Regions from separate parts of the Mesorhizobium sp. BR1-1-3 genome, predicted to be linked through region 3. Evidence: predicted binding sites of a transcription regulator. Region 3 holds the regulator's gene; each other region holds the start of a gene.

What was found. Region 3 encodes LexA, which represses DNA repair genes until DNA is damaged. Its sites were predicted from a motif close to TGTTCNNNNTGTGTTCNG; they were not measured.
Region 1: the regulator LexA is predicted to act here: its motif matches at 1,765-1,782, upstream of LB559_RS20015 (DNA-processing protein DprA).
Region 2: the regulator LexA is predicted to act here: its motif matches at 1,240-1,257, upstream of LB559_RS05030 (ImuA family protein).

The regions. Positions count from the first base shown of each region.
Region 1 covers NZ_JAIUIC010000008.1:284,613-287,892, reverse strand. Annotated here, with positions in the region: gene LB559_RS20025 (ABC transporter substrate-binding protein) at 1-518, shown strand, start outside; gene LB559_RS20020 (hypothetical protein) at 1,030-1,542, opposite strand; gene LB559_RS20015 (DNA-processing protein DprA) at 1,842-2,747, shown strand; gene LB559_RS20010 (hypothetical protein) at 2,861-3,280, shown strand, end outside.
Region 2 covers NZ_JAIUIC010000002.1:130,151-133,430, forward strand. Annotated here, with positions in the region: gene LB559_RS05025 (hypothetical protein) at 4-759, opposite strand; gene LB559_RS05030 (ImuA family protein) at 1,287-2,051, shown strand; gene LB559_RS05035 (DUF6504 family protein) at 1,963-3,280, shown strand, end outside.
Region 3 covers NZ_JAIUIC010000001.1:31,417-34,696, reverse strand. Annotated here, with positions in the region: gene LB559_RS00155 (ComEC/Rec2 family competence protein) at 1-874, shown strand, start outside; gene lexA (transcriptional repressor LexA) at 868-1,608, opposite strand; gene kynU (kynureninase) at 2,019-3,266, opposite strand.

The DNA.
Region 1 (3,280 bases), on a different contig from region 3:
AGCGTGACGTCGAGCAGTCGAAGAAGCTGTTGGCCGAGGCCGGCAAATCAGACCACGAGTTCGAGCTCATCTCCGTCGACGTCGAATGGCAAAAGAGCACCGGCGACGCCATCGGCGCGCAGATGCGCGAGGCCGGCCTCAAGATCAAGCGCACCGTGCTGCCCGCCGCCACCTTCTGGAACGACTGGAGCAAATACCCCTTCTCCTGCACCGAATGGCTCGGCCGCCCGCTCGGCGTCCAGGTGCTGGCGCTGGCGTATAAATCCGGCGCCGCCTGGAACGAGAGCGCCTACGCCAATCCCGAGTTCGACACGCTGCTCGACAAGGCACTGGCGACACCCGACGCCAAGGCGCGCAAGGAGATCATGGGCAAGATCGAGCAGAATTTGCGCGATTCAGGCATCATCATCCAACCCTACTGGCGCTCGGTCTACCGGACCTACCGCAAGGGCGTCGAAGGCTGCGAACAGCACCAGGCGCTGGAGCAGCACTTTGAGAAGGTGTGGATTGAGAGCTGAGAGGCGGTCCGCGCTAGCGGACGTAAAGCCAATTGCTTGGCTTTACGAGCCTCGAACGCTCTGAGCCTGCGAAGGGCCGGGCGACGGTGATGCGCCGGCATTTCTAACCTTCTCCCCTTGTGGGAGAAGGTGGATTGCCGCGCAGCGGCAAGACGGATGAGGGGTGTTCCAGCTTGGCGATACGCCAACAGTAAACGCCCTGAACCAGAGCAGAACCTTCACCGCCTCACTCCGTCACGCACCCCTCATCCGTCTCGGCGCTGCGCGCCGATCCACCTTCTCCCACAAGGGGAGAAGGTCAGAAGCGTCAGCGCCCCTTCAAGTGCAGGGCTAGCCGGTGGATCGCTGCGATCATCTGCGGGTTGAAAATGGCCGGCGCGAATGCCGGTGAGGCAGTTGCCTGAGCCCGCGCCGGCCACTGGCGAACCTGGGTCCGCCGCCCGGATTTTTTACCGCCCCGCCGATGCCCGATCAACCAGGCCGGACGTTTGGTACGCAAGCGGACAAAGCCTCACCGGGCCGGCTTCAGCAGCGTCCAGATCCAGCCGGCAAAGGTCAGCACCAGGAACGGATAGCCCGCGGCGGGCAGCGGTGCCGAGGTAGGCAGCAAGGGCGCCCCCCAGAGGATCATGCAAGCCGAGACGACAAACAGCACGGCCGCCACCAGCGCGGTGAGCCGCATCCACAGGGCAAATGTCCTGGGCACGCTGACCATGACCAGTGCCGCCGCCCAAAGCGAGATGCCGCCGACATAGGAGGGCACGCTGGCCTCCAGCCCCGCCGCATTGCCCGCCATCAGCAGGGTCTCTCCGGCCAGGAAGGTCAGGAAGCCCGCGGCTATGCAGTCATTGCCCAGCCGCTGGTATTTCATCGTCAACAGCGCGGTGGCGACCACCAGTGCGGCACCGTCGATCGTCCAGAGTGTTTCGCGAAGTGGGGCGCTGGCGACGAAGGTGCCGGCAAGGCCGAAGGCACCGCCGATGGCGAGGCCGATCGCGGCGACGGTGTCTAGAGTGGAACGCATGTGATGTCTCCCCAAGCCGGGAGAGAGGATACGACAGGGCGGGGCGTTTACAATAGGTGACGGGCGGACATCGGAGAAGGGGAATGGAGCGGACGGCCAAGTATTCTCGCCGCCTGTACGACAGGGCTTCCCTGCTACAAGGGGAGGCGTTTTCCCCGGCAATTCCCGATTAGGATACGACGTAACCGATTGCAAATGCTCGGCAATAAAGTCTCTTGTGTAAGTTCCTGTTTTGTTCCAAAATGCGCCTTGACGCAATTCCAGTCGAACATCTGCCGATGCAGCCCTAAATAGGCAACATGACCGCAGCTACGCAATTCGATCTTAAGTCTTCCGACCCCATTTCTCCTTGGTTGGAAATGGGTGCGTATGAGGCCCTTTGGCTGGACCATGGGGCATCATTTAAGTCGATTGCCGACAGGTTCGGCGGTGTCCCCTTTTCTGTTCCCTCTGATTTCGTCCCATATCCCACAGCAGTCAAATATGCCGAACTAGCAGATGAACAAATACGGAAATTTAGCTCTGCTCCGTATGGTGTCAGGATTCACGGCGCCGGCGAATATCCCAACAAAATTCGTGTAGCGAAACATCCTATCGAACTGCTTTATTATCAAGGCTATTGGGCGCTCTCAGAACAGCCTTCTATTGCAGTGGTGGGCACTCGTGAGCCAAGCGATGAAGGTATTTTGCAGACCCGCCGAATAGTCCAGGGGCTGATTTCTGACAAAATTATTCCGGTCTCCGGGCTGGCGAAAGGGATCGATGCAATTGTCCATGAAACAGCCATATCTCTGAAATTCCCCACAATTGCAGTAGTGGGAACTCCAATTTCTACGGCTTATCCGAGAGAAAATAGGGGTATTCATGAGAAGATAGCCCGAGAGAACCTTTTGATATCGCAGGTTCCGGTTGTGGCATACAAGGCTATGCCCTTGAATAAGACGCGAACCTTTTTCCCAGAGCGGAACATAACGATGAGTGCTTTGACGGATGCAACTGTTATTGTTGAAGCTGGGGAAACATCTGGAACACTCACGCAAGCGCGAGCGGCTTTAGCACAAGGTCGACCGCTATTAATTCTTGAAAGCTGTTTTCATAGATCCGATATAACGTGGCCCCACAGGTTCGAGGAACTAGGCGCGATCCGAGTTTCTGGTATTGAAGATATTTTGGCAAATGTCAGCGCGCTTTACAAAGATCGATGATCTGACACGCGGGGAGCATGGCTTCCTAGAGAAAGATGACTATATCCTTTATCTGGTATACCGCGCACGGGGGTTATAAGTCCGAGACGAACAACCACATCTTAAACTTTAAAATGAGCCCTGCAATCCGCGATGAGAATGTCCATCGCTATAAACATAAGGCGCGGTCAACTGACTATTGGGCAGAAAAACTTCGTAGCGCAGTGCTAACGGATCGCTTGTCAAAGATTGCTTGGTGCCCTGTTCCGTGCAGTAAGCCCGTCAGCCACCCAGCTTATGACGATAGACTTTTGCGACTGATAACTCGAAGTTTTGGAGCTGGCGCGATAATTATTAATTGTATAAAACAAATTGAAGAACGCGTTGCGGCTCATGATACTAGTAATCGACCAGACCCCGCAAGTTTGAAGGCGGGCTGGGCATTCCAAACTGTTAACCTGCCCCAGAGCGTCGATACGATTGCAATATTTGATGATGTGATCGCAAGGGGAGCTTCTTTTAAGGCGGCACAGGCACTTCTCCATGAGGCTTAC
Region 2 (3,280 bases), on a different contig from region 3:
GCCTTATTCGAAATGCATCGACTGGCCGCGCATCATCGCCAGGGTCAGTGCGATTGCAGGATTTGCAGGCGGCTTCTCCATAAGCAGCGAGCCGTCGAAATCGCGCCACGCCGCCATGCGCAATTCGTCACCGTCATCGGCGGCTGCAGGGTCGAAAACGCGGGCATCATAGGGATCCCGGTCAATCTCGATCGTCCAGTCCTTGAGCGCCTTGCGGGCCATTTCCTCAACCTGGGCAAGGTCGCTGGTGAAGAAGGGGATACGATCGCCGTCTTCCGATAGCGGCTCGACCCGATCCAGCGTCGGCCGCTCGGGGACCCAACCCAGAACGAAGGCAATATCGAAATCGATCTGGCGGTCCGGGCCAGCAGTAACCTCAAGCCGTTTGACGACGTCAGGATAGAGCTGCTTGCGCGCCGGCCACGTGTCCGGAAGCGCCTCGGCTTGCAATCTCGTTCGGGGAACGTCGATCAGTTCCATGATCTGATGGTGCGGAATCGTGTCCTCCGGCCAGTCCGCACAACATGCAATTGTCGCAGCTTCGTCGGCTTCTTCCCAGATTATGGCCGCTCGGTCCTCATCCTCGGTAGGTTTGTCGTCTTCCGGAAAGCCTTTGATTTCCCACCCCTCCAACGCGAACAAACCTTCCGCGCCTTGCAAGGGCGTTATGCCGGCTCGCGCGAAGACTGCTTCGGCTGCCGCGACACCGCGTGCCAGTTCTTCGGGCGTTGCACCTTCAATGTTCAAGCGAAGTTCCATGGTTCGCCTCCTGTGCCAATCGTGTCGACAGTGAACAAAATAAGAACATTGGAGTCAATAGGCTGTTGCCGATAGAAGAATAAGGTCTGTTTTTTCAACGCGATAACCCATTGGACAATGATCGGCGCATCATCCCGTTTCCAAGGCAACTGCTTCCATCGCCGATCAAGATGCGGACCGCCGCGGACGGGGACAGTCGGTCCCGCGTCCCGTCCTGCGGCCGGCGCTATGCTGACGCTCCTACGGCTGTCCTGTTAACCGCCCGCGGCGGGGGCGAATTTCCTCCGTCCTGCGCGCGACAATGTCCGCATTTGCGGACGCGCGCAGGACTGCGGTTTATGCGCCGTTTTTCCTTTAGGCGCCGGCAGTCGCCGGCGCGACGTCCAGCGCGGCATCGTGGCCTTCGTCACGAGGCAGCGGTCGCGCCAAACATTTCTTCCGCAGCGCCACCGCACCATGCCATTGACTCTTCATTAGGAAGAGAACAAATGAGGAACATATCACAGCATTTCGCGTTCAGAGGACAGATGAGTGCATCGGCGCCAAACGCTGCCATTTCCGATCTGCGAGATCGCATTGCGCGTCTCGAAGGCGGCAATACGCGTGAAAGAGCGGTGCTCCCCTTCGGTATCTCCTCTATCGACAGTCATCTGCCAGGCGGCGGTGTGGCACTTGGCGCTCTCCATGAAGTTGCCGGCGGCGGCAATGGAGCAATCGATGGCGCCGCCGCGTCGCTTTTTGCGGCGGGCATTGCGGCCAGAACGCAAGGCAAGGTGCTGTGGTGCGTGACGCGCCAGGATCTGTTTGCGCCGGCAATCGCCCAGGTCGGACTTCACCCCGACCGGGTGATCTATGTCGAAGCCGGTGACGACAAAGCCTTGCTCGCCTGCTTCGAGGAAGGTTTGCGGCATGTGGGGCTTGGGGCTGTGGTTGCCGAAGTTGCCCGGCTCTCGATGACGGCCTCGCGACGTTTGCAGCTTGCATCGGAAGGCTCCGGCGCGATGGGCATCGCCATCCGCCGCTGGCGCCGCCAGACCGAAGCTGCCGATTTCGGGCAGCCGACGGCTTCGGTCACGCGCTGGCGCGTTTCCGTGCTGCCGTCGCGACCGCTGCCCGTGCCAGGCGTCGGCCGGGCACGATGGCAACTTGAATTGATCCGATCACGTGGAGGGGAAACGCTCGATATCGAAGTGGAGGCTTGTGATGCAAAGGGTCGTCTCGCTCTTCCTTCCAAGCTGGTCGACCGACCGGCTCAGAAGGAAATTGGGCGACGTCTCGCCGCCACCGGATAGACCCTTGGTGCTGGTCGGGCAGCAAGGCAACCGTCGCTTGGTGGTAGCAACAGATCGCGCGGCTGTGGAAGCGGGCCTGCGGGTGGGAATGCCGGCGACGAAAGCACAGGCGCTCGTTCAGGGGCTGGCGGTCATGGATGCCGAACCCGAGGCAGACGGTGAGGCATTGGAGCGGCTGGCGCTATGGGCATTACGGCGATACGCGCCGATCGTCGCTGTGGATCCTCCGGACGGATTGGTCATGGATACCACGGGCGCCGATCACCTTCATGGCGGCGAACAGTTGATGCTGGCCGATATGGTCGACCGTCTCAACCAAGTCAGCTTTTCGGCGCGGGCCGCGATAGCCGATAGCTGGGGTACCGCTCACGCCGTTGCGCGATACGTCAATCAGACCATCAGCGTGGTCGCCGTCAACGCAGCCTATGATGCGATCCTCCCTCTGCCCATCGCGGCGCTGCGATTGCCCGATGCGATCGTTGGCGGTCTGCGGGTTTTGGGCTTCGACAGGGTAGGGGAGCTTCTGAAGCAGCCGCGAGCGCCACTGACGCTGCGCTTCGGGCCGGAACTCGGTCGCCGCCTTGACCAGGCGGCTGGACGCCTTGCCGAACCGATAGAGCCGGTCCGGCCGGCGGATGTGGTCGAGGTAAAACGTGCGTTTGGCGAACCCATCGGTGCGGCCGAGACGATCGCCCGCTACACTGGCAAGCTTGTTCAAGCGCTGTGTGTAGAGCTGGAGACGAAGGGTCTGGGTGCCCGGCGGCTCGACCTGCTGCTTTACCGCGTCGACAACCGTATCGAAGCCATCCGCGTCGGCACGGCCTTGCCGGTCCGTGACGTGAAGCGCCTGACGCGGCTCATCTGCGACAAGATCGAGACGGTCGATCCGGGCTTCGGCATCGAGTTGATGCGCTTGTCCGCACCTGTGGCCGAACCACTGACACCCACGCAGACCATTTCGTCGCTCATCGAGCAACGGGATGCGGATATCTCGGACTTGATCGACATCCTCGGAAATCGTGTCGGTGAGGAAAAGCTCTATCGGTTTACCCCGGTGGCCAGCGACGTGCCCGAGCGATCGTTCCGGCGTGTAGCGCCCGCGTCCGTTGAGACCGGCGAGGCATGGCCAGACCATTGGCCGCGTCCGGCTCGTCTGTTTGCCATGCCGGAGCTGATCGAGGCGATAGCGCTCCTGCCCGATCATCCGCCGGCGAGCTTTACTTGGAGAG
Region 3 (3,280 bases):
GATCGTCACCGTCGTCATGTTCCTGGCCGTCGCCAGCGCGCTGCTGATGCCTTTCGGATTGGATTGGCCAGCTCTCTACCTGATGGGCAAGGGCCTGACGATGATGATCGCCATATCAGGCTGGATCTCCGAGCGTTCGCCTGTCGATGGGGTCGGGCTGATTTCGCAGCAGTCGGTCCTGCTGGTGGCCATTGCCCTGGTCATCGCGACGATGGCGACGACATGGCTGCGGCTCGCGGCTCTGCCATTCGCGTTGGCAGGCTTGCTGACCGTCTCGGATACGCGCACGCCCGATGTGCTGATCTCGGAAGACGCCCGGCTGGTGGCGTTGCCGATCGGTGGCGGTGAGCTTGCCGTTAGCCGGCAACGGCCGAACGGATTCACCGTCGACAACTGGAAACGCGCGCTGACATCGGAAACCATTGTCGTTCCGGAAGTGTTCGACAACAGCGATGGGCAATTCGACGTCGCGGATGCCGTTGAGCTACCGCCGGGATCGCCGTTCTATTGCTCCTCAGGCGTTTGCGTGGCCAGGCACATGTCCGGTGCGATCATTGCCTATGTCGAGGACCGCAAGGACACCTGGAAAGCCTGCGGCTTCGCCGAGCTGATCGTCGTCAACGACGCCACCGCCTATGACGCCTGTCATAACCCGCTGGTTCTCGTCATCACCAAGCGGCAACTGGCTCGCAAAGGCAGTGCCGCGGTCTTCTTCGATCGCCAATCGGCGACCACGCCGGCGACGATCAGCTTCGCGGTGGACAGCCCATATCGGCCCTGGCACACGCAACGCAAATACTCTCGCGAGGCGAGGGGGCTGGCACCCTTCAAGAAACCCGAGAAGCCAGTGGTCAACCCACAGCCGTCTCAGTAGCGACGGATCAGGCCGACGAGCTTGCCTTGCACCTTGACCCTATCGGGCCCGAAAATCCGTGTCTCGTAGGCTGGATTGGCGGCTTCGAGGGCAATCGAGGCGCCCTTGCGGCGGAACCGCTTCAGCGTCGCTTCCTCTTCATCGACCAGCGCCACGATGATCTCGCCGGGGCTGGCCGTGTCGGCGTTGCGGATGATGACGGTGTCGCCGTCGAAGATGCCGGCCTCGATCATCGAATCGCCCTTGACCTCCAGCGCATAGTGCGCGCCGCCCATGATCATGTCCGGCGGCACCGAAATCGAATGCGTCTGATGTTGGATGGCATCGATCGGCACGCCGGCGGCGATGCGACCCATGACCGGGATCGAAACGGCAGAGACCGCATCGTCGTCATTGCCGGGCGAAGGCATCCGCGAAGGCGCCGGCTTGATCTGCCGGCCAAGAGCACCACCCTGACCAAGACTGCCCTGGATGACGCTTGGCGAAAACTTCTTTGCCGCATTGAGGCCTGGCGCGATGGAGTCCGGCAGCCGCAGCACTTCCAGCGCGCGGGCCCGATTGGGCAGCCGGCGGATAAAGCCGCGCTCCTCAAGGGCCGTGATCAGCCGATGAATCCCGGATTTGGAGGCAAGGTCGAGCGCCTCCTTCATCTCGTCGAAGGATGGCGGAATGCCGCTCTCCTTCAGGCGTTCGTGGATGAACATCAGCAGTTCATGTTGCTTGCGTGTCAGCATGGCGGCCCCCAGGTTCCCTGAAACCAGAATCGAAAAACAAACCCAGAACAAACACTATCTGTTCCAGTTGTGTTCTGCAACCGTTTAAAGTTTAATGAATTTGTTAAGGCTACTGAAATTATTTGGCGCTTGCCAGCGGGTTACGATCGACGGGCGCCACCTTCGGCAATGCGCCTGCTCACATTGAAATTGTTATGGTTAATGACCTGTGGCTTATCCCCTACCAAAGCTTGGCATTATCTGTCGATCGACCTCGACAAGGGGCGATTGCAACCTTCGGGACGTTCGTTGGCCGTGAACGAAACGGAGCCAAAACGCCAACGTCAGTTGGGCATTTTGGCTGGAAATTCAGCTCTCCGTTATTTGCCAGGCAGTGAGGGCAGCGACGGCGGATCGCCGGGATCGGTGCGTCAGGTAACGGCTTCCTTGACGGCGAAACGCTGGTCCTTCCATGCACCCGTGCGCAGAATGTCTTCCAGAACCTCAACCGCCAGCCACACATCCTTGTAGCTGACATAGAGCGGCGTGAAGCCGAAACGGATGGTCGACGGTGCGCGGAAGTCACCGATCACCCCGCGCTCGATCAGCGCCCGCATGATTTGATAGCCATGGTCGTGAAGGAACGACACCTGGCTGCCGCGCCTGGTCGCGTCGCGGGTAGTCTCCAGCGCGAGACCGTAGGCGCCGCACTTGGCTTCGACGAGCTGGATGAACAGTTCTGTCTGCGCGACGCTCTTCTTTCGCAATGCCGCCATGTCGACGTCGCTCCAGATGGCAAGCGCGCCTTTGAGCGCCCGCATCGACAGGACCGGTTGCGTACCGCACAGAAAACGGCGGATGCCGGTGCCGGCAACATAACCCCGTTCGAAGGCAAAGGGCCGCGCATGGCCCCACCAGCCGCTGAGCGGCTGGCTGATATCGCCGTGGTGGCGCTGTGCGGCATAGATGAAGGCCGGCGCGCCCGGACCGCCGTTGAGGTACTTGTACGTGCAGCCGACAGCGAAATCGGCATTTGCCTGATCGAGCTCGACGGGCAGGGCGCCGGCGGTGTGGCAGAGATCCCAGACGATCAGCGCTCCGGCCGCATGAGCCCTGCGCGTCAGCGCCGTCATGTCGCGCAGTTCACCCGATTTGTAATTGACGTGGTTGACCAGCACCACCGCGACGTTTTCGTCGATCAGCTCTTCGATGGTCGGCGCGTCGACGCCCGCGAGGCGCAGCAGGACGCCATCCCGGGTCGAGGCCACGCCTTCGGCGATGTACAGGTCGGTGGGAAAACTGTCACCTTCGGCGACGATGGCTGACCGGCCGGGCCGCATCTCCATCGCTGCGTGCAGCACCTTGTAGATGTTGGTCGATGTCGTGTCGCAGACAACGGTCTGGCCGGCCGCGGCTCCTATCAGGCGTCCGAGTTGGTCGCCGAGTTCGATCGGCATCTCGAACCATCCGGCCGTGTTCCAGGCTCGGATAAGATCTCGGGCCCATTCCTGCGTCGCCGCCTGCTGCAGCTCGCCGAAAACGGCATGAGATGCTGCCCCCAGTGAATTGCCGTCGAGATAGATCACCCCCTCCGGCAGAATGAAACGGTCGCGCATGGCCCGCAGCGGATCCGTGGCATCCATCGCTTCGACTGCGGCGAGATCAGGAATTCCACTCATGGTCAGTCCCCGGT